DNA from 3 places in the Clostridium cellulovorans 743B genome. Region 1 is predicted to be linked to each of the others. Evidence: a T-box and tRNA genes for the amino acid it is inferred to sense, from the RefSeq annotation. Region 1 holds a T-box; the other regions hold tRNA genes.
What was found. The T-box of region 1 lies ahead of CLOCEL_RS09805 (valine--tRNA ligase). A T-box ahead of a tRNA ligase gene usually reads a tRNA of that ligase, here a tRNA-Val.
Positions count from the first base shown of each region.

Region 2: it has a tRNA-Val gene. The T-box ahead of CLOCEL_RS09805 (valine--tRNA ligase) is inferred to sense a tRNA for this amino acid. The anticodon was not compared.
Region 3: it has a tRNA-Val gene. The T-box ahead of CLOCEL_RS09805 (valine--tRNA ligase) is inferred to sense a tRNA for this amino acid. The anticodon was not compared.

Region 1 is NC_014393.1:2,340,200-2,346,458, forward strand. It holds gene CLOCEL_RS09800 (2-hydroxyacyl-CoA dehydratase) at 1-1,791, shown strand, start outside; T-box leader at 1,854-2,068, shown strand; gene CLOCEL_RS09805 (valine--tRNA ligase) at 2,215-4,857, shown strand; gene CLOCEL_RS09810 (bifunctional folylpolyglutamate synthase/dihydrofolate synthase) at 5,076-6,259, shown strand, end outside.
Region 2 is NC_014393.1:5,223,917-5,230,175, reverse strand. It holds gene CLOCEL_RS21755 (acyl-[acyl-carrier-protein] thioesterase) at 1-525, shown strand, start outside; gene CLOCEL_RS21750 (BaiN/RdsA family NAD(P)/FAD-dependent oxidoreductase) at 687-1,919, opposite strand; gene CLOCEL_RS21745 (CoA-binding protein) at 2,250-2,648, shown strand; gene CLOCEL_RS21740 (pyruvate, water dikinase regulatory protein) at 2,718-3,521, shown strand; tRNA gene CLOCEL_RS21735 (tRNA-Glu) at 3,745-3,819, shown strand; tRNA gene CLOCEL_RS21730 (tRNA-Val) at 3,824-3,899, shown strand; tRNA gene CLOCEL_RS21725 (tRNA-Asp) at 3,905-3,981, shown strand; tRNA gene CLOCEL_RS21720 (tRNA-Glu) at 4,038-4,112, shown strand; tRNA gene CLOCEL_RS21715 (tRNA-Val) at 4,117-4,192, shown strand; tRNA gene CLOCEL_RS21710 (tRNA-Asp) at 4,198-4,274, shown strand; tRNA gene CLOCEL_RS21705 (tRNA-Thr) at 4,284-4,359, shown strand; gene CLOCEL_RS21700 (hypothetical protein) at 4,546-4,884, opposite strand; gene CLOCEL_RS21695 (ATP-binding protein) at 4,936-5,919, opposite strand; gene CLOCEL_RS21690 (DnaD domain protein) at 5,919-6,259, opposite strand, start outside.
Region 3 is NC_014393.1:3,733,806-3,740,064, forward strand. It holds gene recD2 (SF1B family DNA helicase RecD2) at 1-1,576, opposite strand, end outside; gene metK (methionine adenosyltransferase) at 2,002-3,177, opposite strand; SAM riboswitch class I at 3,254-3,353, opposite strand; tRNA gene CLOCEL_RS15225 (tRNA-Tyr) at 3,504-3,588, opposite strand; tRNA gene CLOCEL_RS15230 (tRNA-Thr) at 3,592-3,667, opposite strand; tRNA gene CLOCEL_RS15235 (tRNA-Val) at 3,675-3,750, opposite strand; gene yyaC (spore protease YyaC) at 4,045-4,572, shown strand; gene mreB (rod shape-determining protein) at 4,797-5,819, opposite strand; gene spoIIID (sporulation transcriptional regulator SpoIIID) at 5,917-6,171, opposite strand; gene CLOCEL_RS15255 (peptidoglycan DD-metalloendopeptidase family protein) at 6,242-6,259, opposite strand, start outside.

The sequences.
Region 1 (6,259 bases):
GATATAAAGAATAAAGGCAAAGAGATTATTGATGAACTTGAGAAGACTGGCAAAAAGGGCGTTGTTCTTGCTGGTAGACCATATCACAGTGATCCAGAAATCAACCATGGAATTGCTAATATAATAATACAAGAAGGATTAGCAGTTCTAACAGAAGATAGTGTTTCAGATCTTGCAGAAATTGAAAGACCATTAAGGGTTGTAGACCAATGGAATTATCATACACGATTATATGCAGCAGCAACTTATGTAGCAAAAAATTCTAACCTTGAGCTTATTCAATTAAACTCTTTCGGCTGTGGTCTTGATGGTGTAACTACGGATCAAGTTCAAGAAATATTAGAACAAAGTGGTAAGATTTATACATTGATTAAAATTGACGAGGGAAGTAATCTTGGAGCTGTAAGAATAAGAATCCGATCACTAAAAGCAGCAATGAAAGAAAGAAGCACTATGGTTTTTAGACCGATTACTAAGCTTCAAACAAAAGAGAGAATAGTGTTCACAAAGGAAATGAAGAAAAATCATACGATATTATGTCCTCAAATGTCTCCAATTCACTTTGAATTAATTGAAGCAGCATTTAGATCTAGCGGATATAAACTTAAGCTTTTACCTGCTGTAGATAAGAGTGCTGTGGATGTAGGACTTAAGTATGTAAATAATGATGCTTGTTACCCAGCTATTATAGTTGTTGGACAACTGATAGAAGCTTTACAATCAGGAGAATATGATGTAAACAATACAACTGTAATTATGTCTCAAACTGGTGGTGGCTGTAGAGCAACAAATTATATAGCATTCCTTAGAAAAGCTCTAAAAGATGCTGGTTTTGAAAATGTTCCTGTACTTTCATTAAGTGCTCAAGGAATAGAAAAGAATCCAGGTTTCAAAATAACTTTACCGTTGCTAAATAAAGCGATGTTAGCTTTAATATATGGAGATTTATTCATGAGAGTGGTATATAGAGTGAGACCTTATGAAAAAGAAAAAGGCTCAGCTAATGCCCTTCATGAAAAGTGGCAGGAAATAGCCAAGAAAAATGTTATGAATGGAAGTAGAAAAGAATTCAAGAAGAATATCGTAGATATAATCAATGAATTTGATGAACTTCCTATAAATAATATTATAAAACCTAGAGTTGGTTTAGTAGGAGAAATCTTAGTAAAGTTCCATCCTACAGCTAATAACAACGTCATTGAGATAATAGAAAATGAAGGGGCAGAAGCAGTTGTGCCAGACTTAATGGGCTTTATGCTTTATTCCTTCTTTGATTCAACTTTTAAACATGAGAATTTAGGTTTCAGTTATATGTCAAAGTTAACATCAGATTTAGCAGTTAAAGTTATAGAATTTTATCAGAAGACGATGGATAAAGCTTTAAGAGAAAGTAAGAGATTCCATGGTGTTGAGAAAATTCATGAAGTGGCAGCCGGAGCTTCAGATATTATTTCCATAGGAAATCAAACTGGAGAAGGTTGGTTCTTAACTGGTGAAATGGTAGAACTTTTAGAGATGGGTGTAAATAATATAATTTGTATGCAGCCATTTGCTTGTTTACCAAACCATGTAACAGGAAAAGGAGTAATAAAAGAACTAAGAAGACGATATCCTTATTCTAATATAGCGCCTATAGATTATGACCCAGGTGCTAGTGAGGTAAATCAACTTAATAGAATTAAATTAATGTTGGCTACTGCCTTCAAAAACCTAGAGCTTAATAGTGATAAAAATGTCCATCACCATAAAGGTGTTGAACAAGAAATTGCTTCAGAATTAAAGTCAGAATAAGGTTTTTTAAAATATTTATTGACATATGGATAACTATTGCTATAATATTTATATAATTTAATACCAATGCGAGGAAAAAGAGGAGTAAAGATTAACCTTTTAAGAGAGGAAGATTCATCGGCTGAAAGATCTTCCAAAGTAGTGATTTTGAAGGTAGCTTTTGAGCATTTTTAGCGAAATTAGAGTAGTTAAAAACGGAAAAACCGTTAAAGATATAAGAGCTAAAGAGTGTAAACTTTTTGGAACTAAGGTGGTAACGCGCGATGTCGTCCTTTGGGATTGACATCGCTTTTTTTGTTCAAAGTAACCCTAAACTAAGAGTGTATTCTTTTGCTTTTACAAAAAGTATTGGTGATATATTTAATTTATTATTTCAATGAAAGTACATAACCCTATAGTGTAAGATAAAAGGAGGAAGAAAGAATGGATGAAAAAAAATTATTAAGTACGACATATGATCCGAAAGAGTTCGAAGATAGACTATATAAATGGTGGGAAGAAGAAAAATTCTTTACCCCAAAGGTAGATAAAAATAAAAAACCATTTACAATTATGATGCCACCACCAAATATAACTGGACATTTACATTTAGGTCATGCATTGGACAATACACTTCAAGACGTTCTAATCAGAACAAAGAGAATGCAAGGTTTTTCTACATTATGGCTTCCTGGTGAAGACCATGCAAGTATTGCTACAGAAGTTAGAGTTGAAACTGAACTTCTAAAGCAAGGTCTTAAGAAAAAAGAAATGGGTAGAGAAGCTTTCTTAGAAAAGGTTTGGGAATGGTCTGATACTTATAGAGAAAGAATTAAAACTCAGTTAAAAAAGGTTGGTGTATCTGCTGACTTCACAAGAGAAGCTTTCACAATGGATGAAAACTTAAACAAAGCAGTAAGAACTGTTTTCGTTAAGTTATATGAAGAAGGCTTAATATATCAAGGAAATAGAATAACTAACTGGTGTCCTAAGTGTCAAACTGCTATATCTGATGCGGAAATCATCTATGAAGAAAAAGAAGGTAACTTCTGGCATATAAAATATCCTGTAAAAGATTCTGATGAATTTGTAGAGATAGCTACAACAAGACCAGAAACTTTACTTGGAGATACTGCTGTTGCAGTTAATCCAAAGGACGAAAGATATTCGCATCTTGTTGGAAAAATACTGATATTACCATTAGTGGGTAGAGAAATTCCTGTAATAGCAGATGATTATGTTGAGAAGGACTTTGGAACTGGTTGTGTTAAAATAACTCCAGCTCACGACCCAAATGACTATCAAGTTGGATTAAGACACAAACTTCCAGAAATTATTGTAATGAATAAGAATGGTACTATTTCTGAAGGTTATGGTAAATATTCTGGATTAGATAGATATGAAGCTAGAAAAGCTATGGTAAAGGATTTAGAAGAGCAAAATTTACTTGTTAAGATAAAACCACATACTCATAATGTAAGTATTCACGATAGATGTAGTGACGTAATAGAGCCGATGATCTCAAAACAATGGTATGTTAAGATGGAATCTTTAGCAAAACCTGCTCTTGATGCTGTAAGAGGAGGAAAAACAAAATTTGTTCCTGAAAGATTCGATAAGATATACTATAATTGGATGGAAAATATCCAAGATTGGTGTATTTCAAGACAGCTTTGGTGGGGACACAGAATTCCAGTTTGGTACTGTCAAGATTGTGGGGAAATTACCTGCAGTGTTGAGGCACCAACTCATTGTACAAAATGCCAAAGCAGTAATTTAAGACAAGATGAAGATGTTTTAGATACTTGGTTCTCATCAGCTTTATGGCCTTTCTCAACTTTAGGATGGCCAGATAAAACAGAAGATTTAGAATATTACTATCCAACAGATGTATTAGTAACTGGTTACGATATAATTTTCTTCTGGGTTGCAAGAATGATATTCTCAGGTATTCATAATATGGATGAAACTCCATTCCATACTGTATTAATACACGGTCTAGTTCGTGCAGAAGATGGAAGAAAGATGTCAAAATCTTTAGGAAATGGTGTTGATCCATTAGAAGTTATAGACACTTACGGTGCTGATGCTTTAAGGTTTATGCTTATTACTGGAAACTCACCTGGAAATGACATTAGATTCAAGATGGATAAAGTTGAATCTGCAAGAAACTTTGCTAACAAGATTTGGAATGCTTCTAGATTCGTAATGATGAATTTAGATATGGATCTTGTAAACAAATACAAGGATAGCACAAAATATTCTGTAGCAGATAAATGGATACTTTCAAGATTTAACACATTAGTTAAGGAAGTAACTGAAAATATAGATAAATACGAACTTGGAATCGCTGGACAAAAGATTTATGACTTTATGTGGACAGAATTCTGTGATTGGTATATAGAACTTACAAAGCCAGTATTATGGAGTGAGGATGAAGAAGCTAAGGGCGTAGTTTACAACGTACTAAGAAAAGTGTTAATTGGAGGATTACAACTTCTACATCCAATAATGCCTTATATAACTGAAGAAATATATCTTCACTTAGAGCCAGAATATAAATCAATAACTATATCTAAATGGCCAGAATACGATGAAAGCTTATATTCAAAAGAAATTGAAACAAAGATGAATTATATAATAGAGGCAATAAAAGCTCTTAGAAACGTAAGAGCAGAGATGAATGTTGCTCCTTCAAGAAGAGCAAAGGTTGTAATTTTTGCAAGCGAAGGAAGAGATGCATTTGAGGAAGGTAGAATCTACTTTGAAAAACTTGCTTCAGCAAGTGAAGTTGAATTTATCGATTCAAAAGATGCTGCTCCAGAAAAAGCTGTTTCAGCAGTTACTAAAGGTGCAGAATTATACATGCCACTATTAGATCTTATAGATTTAGATAAAGAACTTGAAAGATTAAATAAAGAGCTTGTAAAACTTCAAGGTGAAATAGATAGAGTAGAAAAAAAGCTTACAAATGAAAGATTCATATCAAAAGCGCCTCAGGAAGTAGTTGAAGAAGAAAAAGCAAAGGGCGAAAAGTATAAAGAAATGCATAAAGCAGTTCTTGATAGAATTGCAGCTTTAAAATAGAAGCATAAATAATTAGACACATAGTTTATATGTGTCTAATTTGATATTTGAAAGCAATATAATATAAGAAGATGCAAAATTTTAAAGAGGAAAATATAAATTTCATAGTATATGTTCCGATTAAAAATCTACATTCTTTTATCAACTGTATATAGATTTGATGTAGAAATACTATTGGAACTTATATATGATATAAAAAAAGTGAAGGTGAAGAACCAATGAATTATCAAGAAACAATGGACTATATTCATAATACTGCTAAGTTTGTGGTTAATTTAGGACTTTCAAGAGTTGAAAGATTACTAGAATTGCTTGGAAATCCTCATAAAAATATTAAAGCAATTCATATTGCAGGAACAAATGGCAAAGGTTCTACTACTGCCATGATAACTAATATTTTAGTTGCGTCAGGCTACAAGGTAGGAATGTACACTTCGCCATTTTTAGAAGAATTTGAAGAAAGAATTCAAATTAATAATTGTAATATTCCAAAGGAAAGACTTTGTCAGGTTGTATCATTTGTAAAGGATGCCGCAAAGGTGATGTTAGAAGAAGGCTATGAACAACCAACTGAGTTTGAGATAATTACAGCTACTATGTTTAAATATTTCTATGAAGAAAAAGTTGATTTAGCTGTGATAGAAGTTGGACTTGGCGGAAGATTTGATGCTACTAATGTTATAAATCCTATTTTATCTATAATAGCGTCTATAAGCCTTGATCATATGCATGTACTAGGGGATACCATAGAGAAGATAGCTTTCGAAAAGGCTGGTATAATAAAAGAAAGTATTCCGCTGATAGTATACCCTCAAAAGGCTTCAGTTCTTCAAGTGATTAAAGCTGTTGCAGAAGAAAAGGAAGCTCCTATGACTATTGTTAAAGAAGACGCAGCTAAATTTAGAAAAGTAAATAAAATTAATGATACTCTAACTCAAGAAATAGAGATAAACACTTATAAAGACAATTATATAGTTGATTTAAAGCTTTTAGGAACCCATCAGCTTCTAAATACTTCAGTGGTGGTTACAGCCTGTGAAAAGCTAAAAGAACAAGGCTACAACCTTACTAAGGAAAGCATAAGTGCTGGTCTAAAAACTGTTGTCTGGAAGGGCAGAATGGAGATTATGAATAATAATCCTATAACAGTTATAGATGGAGCTCATAACATAGATGCTATAATTAGGCTTAAAGAAAGTGTAGAAAAATATTTCTCATATAAAAACATAATCTTGATTTTAGGAATCTTAGCAGATAAACAAGTTGATAATATGGTCAACGTTATTGCAAAGGATGCAAAGAAAATTATAACCGTTACTCCAAATAGTGAAAGAGCAGAACTTGGAGAAGATCTCTTGAAGATTGTAAAGAAGGTTAATGATAATTGCCAATATGAAGAAAA
Region 2 (6,259 bases), 2.4 Mb from region 1:
GAGAAAATAACCATTTTCACTGAGGCAAAAGGATTTAATAAATTTTTTGCTTATAGAGAATTTACTGTTAAAGATAGCAATGGAGATGAGATAGCAAAATACTATACTACATTTATGATATTAGATTTAAAGGAAAGAACATTTGTTAAGATCGAAAAAGATGATATAGATGTTTATGGTACATTTGATGAAACAAATGAAACTTTCAAAATGCCAAAACCAAAAAAATTAAAAGATGTTACCCATGAAAAGAAATATCATATAAGATATAGTGATATAGACACCAACGGACATGTTAATAATGTAAAATATTTAGATTGGAGCATAGATACATTACCAATCGAATTTATAAAAGATCATAGTTTAAAGACAATGAATATTAAATATGAAAAAGAGATTATGTATGGTGAAGAAATAGAAAGCGTTTGCCAGTTGATAGAAAATGAAACAAGCTATACGTCCTTACATGTAATAAAAGTAGGAGAAAAAGTAGCAGCTCAAATAGAATATCAATGGGTAAAATAATTGATTAAATAAAATTCTCTGTAAGCACTGAGAGCCCTTACGGAGAATTTTATTTTTATTTTGAAATAAAGATTGAAAAAGAGTTTTAGCTCAATATTTTTTCTAAATTATCGAAAGTTTCACTGTTGATATAAGATAAGGTTTCAATTAAGAAATTTATATTAGTTTTGGGATGCGGCAAAAGCAGCTGCAAAACCTGAGCTCCAAGCCCATTGAAGATTAAAACCTCCACAATCTCCATCTACATCAAGGATCTCTCCACAGAAAAATAAGTTCGGAACTATTAATGATTCTAGAGTTTCTCTATTTACATCCATAGTATCTATCCCGCCAGCAGTAACCTGAGCATTTGTGAAAGAATTATGATCACTAACTGTAAATGACCAGTGTTTCAAATTAGCAAAAAGCTTTTCTTTGTTTTTCCAAGACAAATCAGAACATAGAGAATGGATATTATCAATACCACAATCTTTGAGAAAGGTAGTAATAAGTTTTTTATTTAGAATACCAATAAAGCAAGTATACACACTTCTATAACTGAATAAAGCAAGCCTATTTTCGATGAAATCTATAAGCTGATCTTCAGAAAAATTAGGCATTAGGTCTAGTTCAATTTTACAGTGTTTTTTTTCTGATATAGCAAAAGATGCAATTCTACTAATCTGTAATACAGGCGGACCAGATATACCGTAGTCTGTAAATAGGATTTCACCAAATTCTTTTCGTTTAAACGCACTATCAACAAAGATATCCACAGAACCTTCAAATTTTATTCCTGAAAGAGCTTTTAAATGTGGATAACTCAATTTAAGTTGCACGATCGCTGGTTGAAGATTTGTTACTTTATGCCCTAAGGAAGTTGCTAAGGAATAGCCTATACCAATAGATCCGGTTTTTTGAAGCGTTTTTCCACCACAAGCAAGTATAACTTTTTTGGCTGTGTATATGTTACCTGATTTTGTTGATAAGTTAAAATTATTTTTAACTTTTTTGATGCTGGATATTAGAATATTGCTATAAACTGGTATATAAAGATCATCTAAAGCAAGCCTAAAAATATCCACTACCGAAGAAGCTTGAAGCGACATAGGAAATAATTTATCCCCATCAGATTCTATTATTGGTAGACCAAGGGTCGAAAAAAAGTCCAAAGTATAGTGAAGATTATATTTATTTAAAATTGAGTTAGGAAAACCTTTGTTATTACTGTGATATCTTTCAGGTGTAATATGTTTATTGCTTATATTACATCTTCCATTTCCAGTAGTCAAAATTTTTTTCCCTATTCGATCAGTACCTTCTATTATTGCTACGTCCATACCCATATTTTTAGCTGTAATAGCAGCGCAAAGGCCAGAAGCCCCACCGCCAATAATTATGATATCGTGATACAAAAAACCACCCCTTATAGCTTTATAATGGTATTTTAACCTAAATAAAGATAAGGTCAACATAATTTTGATAAATATTTATATGAACCAAGGATATAATAATATATAACTAAGGAAAAATCCTATACGAGTATTCAAAATAATGCTGTTAAGTATTACGAGTAACTAATATAAAAAAGGTAATATCTTTACTTTATGAATATTAAAATATTCGTAGTTTTTATAGTTGGAGTTCCAAAATGAATTATTATAGGAGATTATAGAATTTTAATATATAGCAAAGTTCTAGGTTAAGTTAATATACTATATCTCAAAACAAGGGGATGAATACAGATGAATATACAAGAAGATTTAGACGTATTTTTTTATTATAAGAATTGGGCTGTTGTTGGAGATGTTTTAAATCCTAATAAGTATGCAAATAAGATATATGAAAGGTTTAAAGCTAGAGGGTATACTGTTTTTGGTGTTAATCCAAGAGATACTAAAGGGACTATATATAATAATTTATCAAGTATAGATGACAAAATAGAAGTAATAGATTTATGTATAAATTCGATTCAGGGATTAGAAATCATTAAGGAAGCTAAGTTATTAGGAATAAATAAAGTGTTAATACAACCAGGAGCGGCTAGTGGTGATATATTGGAATTTTGTAGGAACAATGGTATCATAGCAATAGAGGGGTGTGCACTTGTATATTTCTCAAATAGCGCAACTTTAAGGGTTTGATTCACTATTTTAAATTTATATGTAACGGCAATTTGAAACACTTATGATTTAGAAAGCGGGGGAGATTTTATGTTTACGATTTATGCAGTATCAGATTCCATTGGAGAAACAGCTGAGCAAGTAGCTAAGGCAACGGCATGTCAATTTAAGGAGGAAGTAGATGTAATAAGAGTTCCTTATCTTAAAAAGGTTGAAGATCTAAAAGATTTTTTTAACAAAATTCAGGATAAAGATAAATGTCTTATAATATCTACAATTGTACAAGTTGATGTAAGTGAATTTCTTATACAACGGTGTTCTGAAATGGGAATAAAAATAACAAATATTTTAGGACCGTCTATAAGTATGATTTCAAGGGCTTTAAATATGATGCCGGAATATACTCCAGGTGCAGTATGGCAAATGGATGAAGAATATAATAAAAGAATTGAGGCTATGGAATTTGCCATGAAATATGATGATTCTAGAGATGATTCTGGAATAAAGTTTGCAGATGTCGTTCTTGTAGGTTTATCTAGAACATCAAAGACGCCTTTATGTATGTACCTTGCTAATAAGGGGATAAAAGCTTTAAATGTACCACTTATGCCAGAAGTCCCTATACCACAAGAGTTATTTGAAATTGATAAAAAGAAGATAATAGGGTTAACCATAGATCCGCTCCATCTTATTGATATAAGAAAGCATAGGTTAGATAAGTTTGCAAATTTATCTGCAGATGTAAAATATGCTAATGCAGAAAGAATATTAGAGGAGTTTGATTTCTCAGATAAGGTTATGAGAAAGGTAGGGTGTAAAGTAATCGACGTTACTACTAGAGCAATTGAAGATACAGCTTTAATTATTATGGAAACCTTAGGTTATAAAAAATAAAAATAGTTGAAGAAAACTGCTAGAAAACTTCAGTTTTCTTCATTTTTTTCGAGTAAAAAACTAATATTAAAAAAAATAAAAAAATTTTTGAAAAACATGTTGACACTTAATGAATCCTCGTGTAATATATTAAATGTGCTCAGCGACGAGTACAAAATAAAAAATAAATTCTCCATGGGAGAAAAAAGAACTTATTACATCGCTAAGTCTGGATGTGTATTACGGCCCCTTGGTCAAGCGGTTAAGACACCACCCTTTCACGGTGGTAACAGGAGTTCGATTCTCCTAGGGGTCACCATTATGGGAGCATAGCTCAGCCGGGAGAGCATCTGCCTTACAAGCAGAGGGTCACAGGTTCGATCCCTGTTGTTCCCACCATATATGGCTCAGTAGCTCAGTTGGTTAGAGTGCCAGCCTGTCACGCTGGAAGTCGAGGGTTCGAGCCCCTTCTGAGTCGCCATTTTCATAATGATGAAAATGTGAAAAATTTAATAAAAGAATAAATGGTTACAATAAGGCCCCTTGGTCAAGCGGTCAAGACACCACCCTTTCACGGTGGTAACAGGAGTTCGATTCTCCTAGGGGTCACCATTATGGGAGCATAGCTCAGCCGGGAGAGCATCTGCCTTACAAGCAGAGGGTCACAGGTTCGATCCCTGTTGTTCCCACCATATATGGCTCAGTAGCTCAGTTGGTTAGAGTGCCAGCCTGTCACGCTGGAAGTCGAGGGTTCGAGCCCCTTCTGAGTCGCCATTTATTTTTGCTGGCATGGCTCAATTGGTAGAGCAGCTGACTTGTAATCAGCAGGTTACGGGTTCAAGTCCTGTTGCCAGCACCAAAACCTTGAATATGTTTCAAGGTTTTTTTATTGTGTAAAAACTTAATTTTCTCATAAATAATTTCAATAGTAATTTTTTAGTTAGTAATAGAGTGTTTGTTTCTTTAAGCAATAGTACAAATGTAGATTAATATAATTAGAACAAAAGACATCTCCAAATGAGATGTCTTTTAACCTATAATTGACCTATAAAATATATTTTATAATGGCTCTATAGTATATAGTTGGTTTTTCACGTATAAGTATTGCTATGGCTTTTTTTTCATCATTATGCTTCAAAGAAAATGTTCTGAATCTTATATCTTCAGTAACACCTATCTCTTCTTCTATATTGTCAATTTGATTTTTATCAGTTTGTACTATATATGTTAATCCATTATACTTAATCTCAATTGGTATACAAGGCAAATGAATTATTTCGTTGGGCGGATAATCTAATTGTATGCTATTAAGTTGCCGTGGACAATCAGTTAAGGTTAATAGTAATAAATAAAAGAAAAATAGAACAGTAATCTTCTTTTTCACTTGTAGACCTCTCATATATGACAAAGTTATATAGGTTCTGGCAATTAAAAGTTAATTTATTCTACCAAGGTTTTTTGCTATTCTTAAATCTTCTCCATAGAATTTAAATATATTAAAGTTCCCTAAAAGTCTAGATGAAATTCTTTCTGTATAATTTTTCAATATATCTTCAGGAGAAAGATTTGTTGATATAAGCATTTTATTTCTTTTTAATAATTTTTTATTTAATAAATTAAATAATTCGGAACGAGAGAAATCTGTTTTCTGCTCTGTTCCTAGGTCATCTATTATAAGTAAATCACATTCAATAAGTAGTTTTTCTAAATCTTTATTTCCCTCTATTACTATTTCTCTTAAGTTTTTAATAAGCTCATCAGCTGTCCTATATACAACTAGAAATCCGCAATCTAAAAGTTCTTTTGCTATACAATTTGACATGAAAGTTTTTCCTGTTCCGCTATCCCCATAAAATAAAAGATTTTCATTACTATTTTTAAAGTTCTTTACATAAGAAGAACAAGAAGTCCAAATTTTTTCAATGTTCTTTCTGGGAGATACGGGAACATTATCACTTTTATGATTTGAAAAAAGATTTATGTTAAAGTTATCGAAGTTATTTTCACGTAGTATATCTTTTAATTGAGAGTTTTTATAGTAAACGTGGACCATGTATTTTTTATAGCAAGAACAACGAATATTATTATTTATATATCCTGTATCTTTGCAGTTATTACAAGTATACTGGGGTTCTAAGTAGTTTATAGGGTAACCTTTAGAGGTAAGTAATTCAGCTTCTTTTATTCTTAAGTCTGTAATTTTTTCTCTTATATCTTTTAGTGACTTTTCAACATTACCTTCATTTTTTAATGCGGTCATTGCTAATGATATAGAAGCTTTAGAAATTTCTTTCTCTATTTCGAATACTTCAGGAATAACCCTTTTAATTTCTTCCTTTCGGGATCTAAGTGCTTTTGTCTCATTATCCCGAAGAGTAGAATATATTTTTGAAATTTCACTTTCATAACCCTTAAACATTATTTATCCCACCCTAGTAATTTTTTTTCAAGTTCGTCAAAGTCATAGGTTCGCTGACTATAATCGCCAAAGGAACCTTGAGATCTAGTGTTTGTAGCGCGCTTTGAGTTTTTTGAAAAACTCTTTTTATCTTTGGCATCTATGTCGGCTAATGTTTTAAGATTGTCATTATTCCAACTTGTAAGTATGCCATCAATATATTTAAAATCTGCTTTGTTTATTCTTTCAAAGCAAATATCACAAGCTCTATAAATGACATCTAGAGGCATTTCATAAGAGGTCAACCATTTTTCTAGAAGTGCTTCTTGGGGTTTCATTATATCAGCATCTTTGATTCCTA
Region 3 (6,259 bases), 1.4 Mb from region 1:
TTATTTCTTCAAGTATATCATTTGGCGATTCCTTTGTTATGAAGAAGAAATCCTTATCCTTTGAATTCAACACTGGAATTTTCCCATTATTTATCATGTGAGCATTTACAATTATCATACTCTCTTTACTTTGTCTAAATATTTCTTTTAATCTAACTACCTTTACAGCATTACTATCTATAATATCTCTAAGGACATTACCTGGTCCTACTGATGGAAGTTGGTCTACATCTCCAACAATAATAATTCTTGTTCCTAATTCCACAGCCTTTAGTAAATTGCTCATTAACATAATATCTATCATCGATGCTTCATCTACAATTAACACATCACACTTTAATGGAGATTCTTCATTTCTAATAAATTCTGAATTTCCCTCATCTTCACTAAACCCTAATTCTAACAATCTATGAATGGTTTTAGCTTCTCTCCCTGTAGATTCTGTCATTCTCTTTGCAGCTCTTCCAGTAGGTGCTGCCATAGAAATCTTTAATGAGTGCTTCTCAAAAATACTGTTTATACAATTTATTATCGTGGTTTTGCCAGTCCCTGGTCCTCCTGTAATTACTTCAATTCCATTTTCTATAGCACCTCTCACAGCCTCTTTCTGCGATTCTGCAAATACTATATTATTTTTTTCTTCAAACTCTTTTATCTCTACATCTATATCTATTTTAAGTTCATCATAAGACGATGTTGCTAAAGTCAAAAGTTTTGAGGTTACTGAAAGTTCACTATAATAATAAGGAAGATCAAACACGCACAATTCTTGATTAAATTCCTCAACTTTTAGCTTTAAATCTAAGATACATTCCTGTAGATTTTTTTCTATTTCAAGGGCATCAACACTTAATATATCTTTTCCCTCACTTATCAATTTATGAAGAGGCATGTATGTGTTGCCAAGCAAAGAAAAATGTTTTACTAAATATATTATGCCACTCTGAATTCTGTAAGGTGAATTAAGTTCAATGCCTAGACTCCTAGCTATTTTATCTGCTGTTCTAAACCCTATTCCACTTATCTCCTCTGTCAATATGTAAGGATTATTTTTCACCATTTCTATAGCTGCATTGCCAAATCTTTTATAAATCTTATTGCATTGAGTTGGGGTGACTCCATAAGTTTGAAGAAACACCATTATAGCTCTTATATCTCTTTGAGTAGCAAAAGACTCAGCTATGACCTTGATTTTCTTTGCGCCTATTCCTTCAATTTCTTTAAGCCGTTCAATATCTTCTTCCATAATTCTCAAAGCATCATTTCCAAAATGCTGAACTATTTTTCTCGCTGTCACTGGTCCTATTCCTTGAACTACTCCTGAAGAAAGATATCGTTCAATACCAATAACAGAATCCGGTAATACCTCTTCACATTCCTCAACCTTAAACTGCTGTCCAAATTTCTTATGATTAATCCATTGACCTTTAAGCTTTAAGGTTTGACCTTCTACTATATAAGGTATAACCCCTACAATCGTAGCTTTATTATCGTCATATTTAATTGTTGCAACTACATATCCATTATCTTCATTTTGAAAGACAATAGCTTCAACAGTACCTTGAATTTCTATCATTTCACTCACCTTAGCTCATTTTGTCCCATATGTAACATCAAGCACCTCTCATTTAGCAGTTTGTTAATTTCCAATACTACATACAAACTTATTTATTCAAATAAGTATGCTAAGATGCAACATATACACTCTGTTTAATAACCTGATCATATTTATAATTATACCACAACTATACTTATCTATTTAAAGAGTTCATATTTGAGCCTCTACCAATTATTTATAGTTCCTCAAATTTAATTTTAAAATCTTTGAAGAATTCCATCTTTAACCTTCTACCCTTGATGCTTTTTACATACTCAATCTAAACTAATCTTTTTTTAATACACCATAGCTTTATTAGATGCTGATAATTCCAATTTTCCACATAAAAAATAAGGCTAGCAAGAGGAAATTTCCACCTTGCTAGCTTTGATTTTTTATTTATTTTATAATAATGCTTTTATCTCTTCAACTTTGTTTAATTGTTCCCATGGAAGATTTAAATCTGTTCTTCCGAAATGTCCATAAGCAGCTGTTTGCTTATAAATTGGTCTTCTTAAATCTAATTGTTTTATGATAGCACCTGGTCTTAAATCAAATACTTTACCTATTATTTTAACAATTTTATCATCTGAAATTTTTCCTGTTCCAAAAGTATCAACTTCGATAGATACTGGATGTGCAACTCCAATTGCATAAGCAACTTCAATTTCTAACTTTTCTGCCACCCCTGCTGCTACTAAATTCTTAGCAACCCATCTTGCAGCATAAGCAGCTGATCTGTCAACCTTAGTTGGATCCTTTCCAGAGAAAGCACCACCACCGTGTCTTCCATAACCACCATAAGTATCAACTATTATCTTTCTTCCTGTAAGGCCTGTATCCCCTTGTGGCCCACCAATAACAAACTTTCCTGTTGGGTTAATGTAATACTTAGTTTGATCATCTAAAAGATTTTCTGGAACTACAGCTTTTATAACATGTTTCATTAAATCTGTTCTTATTTGCTCTTGAGTAACTTCAGGACCGTGTTGTGTTGAAATAACAATAGCATCAATTCTTACTGGTTTATTGTCTTCATACTCAACAGTAACTTGAGTTTTTCCATCTGGTCTTAAGTAATCCAAGATTCCTTCTTTTCTAACTTCTGTTAATCTTCTTGATAATCTGTGAGCCATAGCAATTGGCATAGGCATATATTCTGGAGTTTCAGTAGTAGCAAAACCAAACATCATTCCTTGATCTCCTGCTCCTACAGATTCTATTTCATCAACACTAGTTCCTCTAATTTCTAACGCTTCATCAACACCCATAGCAATGTCTGCTGATTGTTCATCTATAGATGTAAGAACAGAACAAGTTTCACAATCAAAACCATATTTTGCTCTAGTGTATCCAATTTCTCTTACAGTTTCTCTTACAAGCTTAGGAATATCAACATAGCATGAAGTTGTAATTTCCCCCATAACCATAACCATTCCTGTAGTAGTTGCAGTTTCACAAGCAACTCTTGCCTTAGGGTCTTTTTCTAATATAGCATCAAGCACTGCATCGGATATCTGATCACACATTTTATCTGGATGTCCTTCAGTAACAGACTCAGAAGTAAATAATCTTCTCATAGTATAACCTCCTAATTTTTAATCTATATAATATATAAAAAAAACTCTTCGTAAGAAGAGGTAATAATTACATTTCCCCTTATCTTGCAAATTAAATCGCAGGAATTGGCACCTTAGTGATTTCACTGGTTGCCGGGTTTCATCGGGCCTTTTCCCTCCACCTCTCTTGATAAGTACTTTTATTTTATTTTCAACAATTACGATTCTATCATATCGAATAGATATTTGTCAATATTTATTAAAACAAACAATTTAATGTATTTTTTTAAAATACAGGTAATTTTTTCATACAATAAAAAAAGATACTAACAAATTAGCATCTTTTTTGGTGGAGGATGATGGATTCGAACCATCGAAGTCAGAGACAACAGATTTACAGTCTGCCCCCTTTGGCCGCTCGGGAAATCCTCCGTGTGGTGCTGGCAACAGGACTTGAACCCGTAACCTGCTGATTACAAGTCAGCTGCTCTACCAATTGAGCCATGCCAGCGTATTAATGGTGGGAACAACAGGGATCGAACCTGTGACCCTCTGCTTGTAAGGCAGATGCTCTCCCAGCTGAGCTATGCTCCCATTTATACTCTTACACCATTTCGTCTGCACTCTCGTGCCAACATAAGATAGTATACATTGGTTAAGAAACTTTATCAAGCCGAAAAACACCCATTTAACCTTTTTACATTAATATATCTACCATTTACTATGTTTTTCTTATTTTTAGACACTAACTTACATATTTTTATAATACTTTTCCCTTTATTTTTTTTATAGTTTTTTACGTTTTTCACTAATACAATGATTTTATTTTTGCACAATTCTAATATTAACATTCTTACCAACATATATATGTTAATGGGGGTGTTATAGGTGAAAAAAGCTAGAGCTAATTATTTAAACCAAAGTGCATATTGTGAACTCGGAGATTTTTTAAAAGACCTAATAACTAATGATACTATTATCATCTGTATTGGCACTGATAGGTGTATAGGGGATTGTCTTGGTCCATTGGTAGGTACTTTATTAAAGAAAAAGCTATTCCCCCTGCCAGTTTATGGCACCATAAAGAATCCTATACACGCCCTTAACTTAGAAGAAAGTGTTAAAAGGATAAAATGTCTTCATCCTAAAGCTTCAGTTATAGGAATAGATGCTTGTTTAGGTAGTAGTGATAACATAGGAGAAATTCAAATACGACCATTCCCTATACATCCTGGGAAAGGTGTCGGCAAGACTTTGCCCGATGTTGGTGATATATCCATAATAGGTATAGTTGATAGCTGCGATAATAACGAATTATTCACTAATAGAAATATTAGATTAGACTTAATAATGGATATGGCTGAAGTCATTACAGATACTCTTATTTATGCTTATAGTTTATATAAAAAACTGTAATAAGATATTAACATTTTGAAACAAAATATTTCTCGTCTCTTCTATAACATATTTTTATAATTATTTGCTTTTTTAATCATATAAGTTCCAAAAATAAAACTATGTCTAAAGCTTCATTTAACATTAAGCAATTATTATAAGTTATGAACTACCATTTTGGGAACATATATATTAATAAAACAAGCTATTACATAATGAAAAACTCCATTATGTAATAGCCTTTTTTATTTTATAGCAATATCACTGCCTGTACTATCTAATTTTTCAATATATTTTAGCACCTCACCAGTTCCCAATGCAACACAAGAGATTGCATCTTCTGCAACATATACAGGTACTTTAGTAACCTTTTCAACTAATTTATCAAGCCCGTTAAGTAACGCGCCTCCACCAGTCATATAAATACCTTGTTCTGCAATATCAGATGCAAGTTCTGGTGGTGTTCTTTCTAAAACAGCATGAGCGCAATCAGCAATAGCCATTACTGACTCTGAAAGTGCTTCTCTCATCTCCTCAGAGGTTACTACAATATTCTTTGGCAACCCTGTTATAAGGTCTCTACCTTTTATCTCCATAGTATTTTCAACATCTTTTTTATAAGCTGATCCTACATTTATCTTTAGATTTTCTGCTGTTCTCTCACCAATCATTAGCTTATGCTTTTTTCTTACATACTTTATAATTGCTTCATCAAAAGTATCACCAGCTACTTTTATAGACTTTCTTACAACCATTCCACCTAAAGAAATGACTGCAATATCAGTAGTTCCACCACCAATATCTATAACCATAGTTCCACTAGCATTAGTTATATCTATCCCTGCGCCAATGGCTGCTGCAAGTGGCTCTTCAATAAGCTTTACTTTCTTAGCTCCCGCATTAGTCGCTGCGTCTTTAACCGCTCTTTTTTCAACCTCTGTAGCTTCGCAAGGGATACATATAACTACTCTAGGTGTAGAAATCCTTCTTTTACCAATTGCTTTTTTCATGAAGGCCTTTAACATAACTTCCGTAATGTCGTAGTCTGAAATAACACCATCTCTTAATGGACGTATTGCTACAATATTCCCTGGTGTTCTTCCAATCATTTGTCTAGCCTCTTCACCAACTGCCAAAACTTGTCTAGTCGTTTTATTTACAGCTACTACTGATGGTTCTTTAAGTATTACTCCTTTTCCTTTCATATATACCAAAACTGTTGCTGTCCCTAAATCAATTCCTAGGTCTGTACCGACCTTAAAGAACATAAAACCACTCCTACCTATTATATTTTAAAGAAAACTTATACTTAATATTTCATCAAATTTTTACAAAGCTTTCTTTCTAATTATAATAAGAAAAAGCTTAACCTTCAATAGCTTTATATTTTAATTTAGTTGCCTTTCCGCCTCTAATATGTCGTTCAGATTTATTTAAATCTAATATAATTTTTGCTTCTTCAGCTATTTGAGGATTAATTTGAGGTAATCTCTCAGTCATATCTTTATGTATAGTACTTTTACTTACCCCAAATACCTTAGCAGTTTTTCTTATCGTAGCTTTCGAAGTAATAATGTATTTAGCAACATCTAATACTCTATCTTCTATATAATCTTTCACCTTTAAGCCCTCCTATTAGTCTTTTGTTAAGCCACTTTCACCTTGAAAATGGCTTAACGAATATTATTTATTAACCTGCTACTTCAAG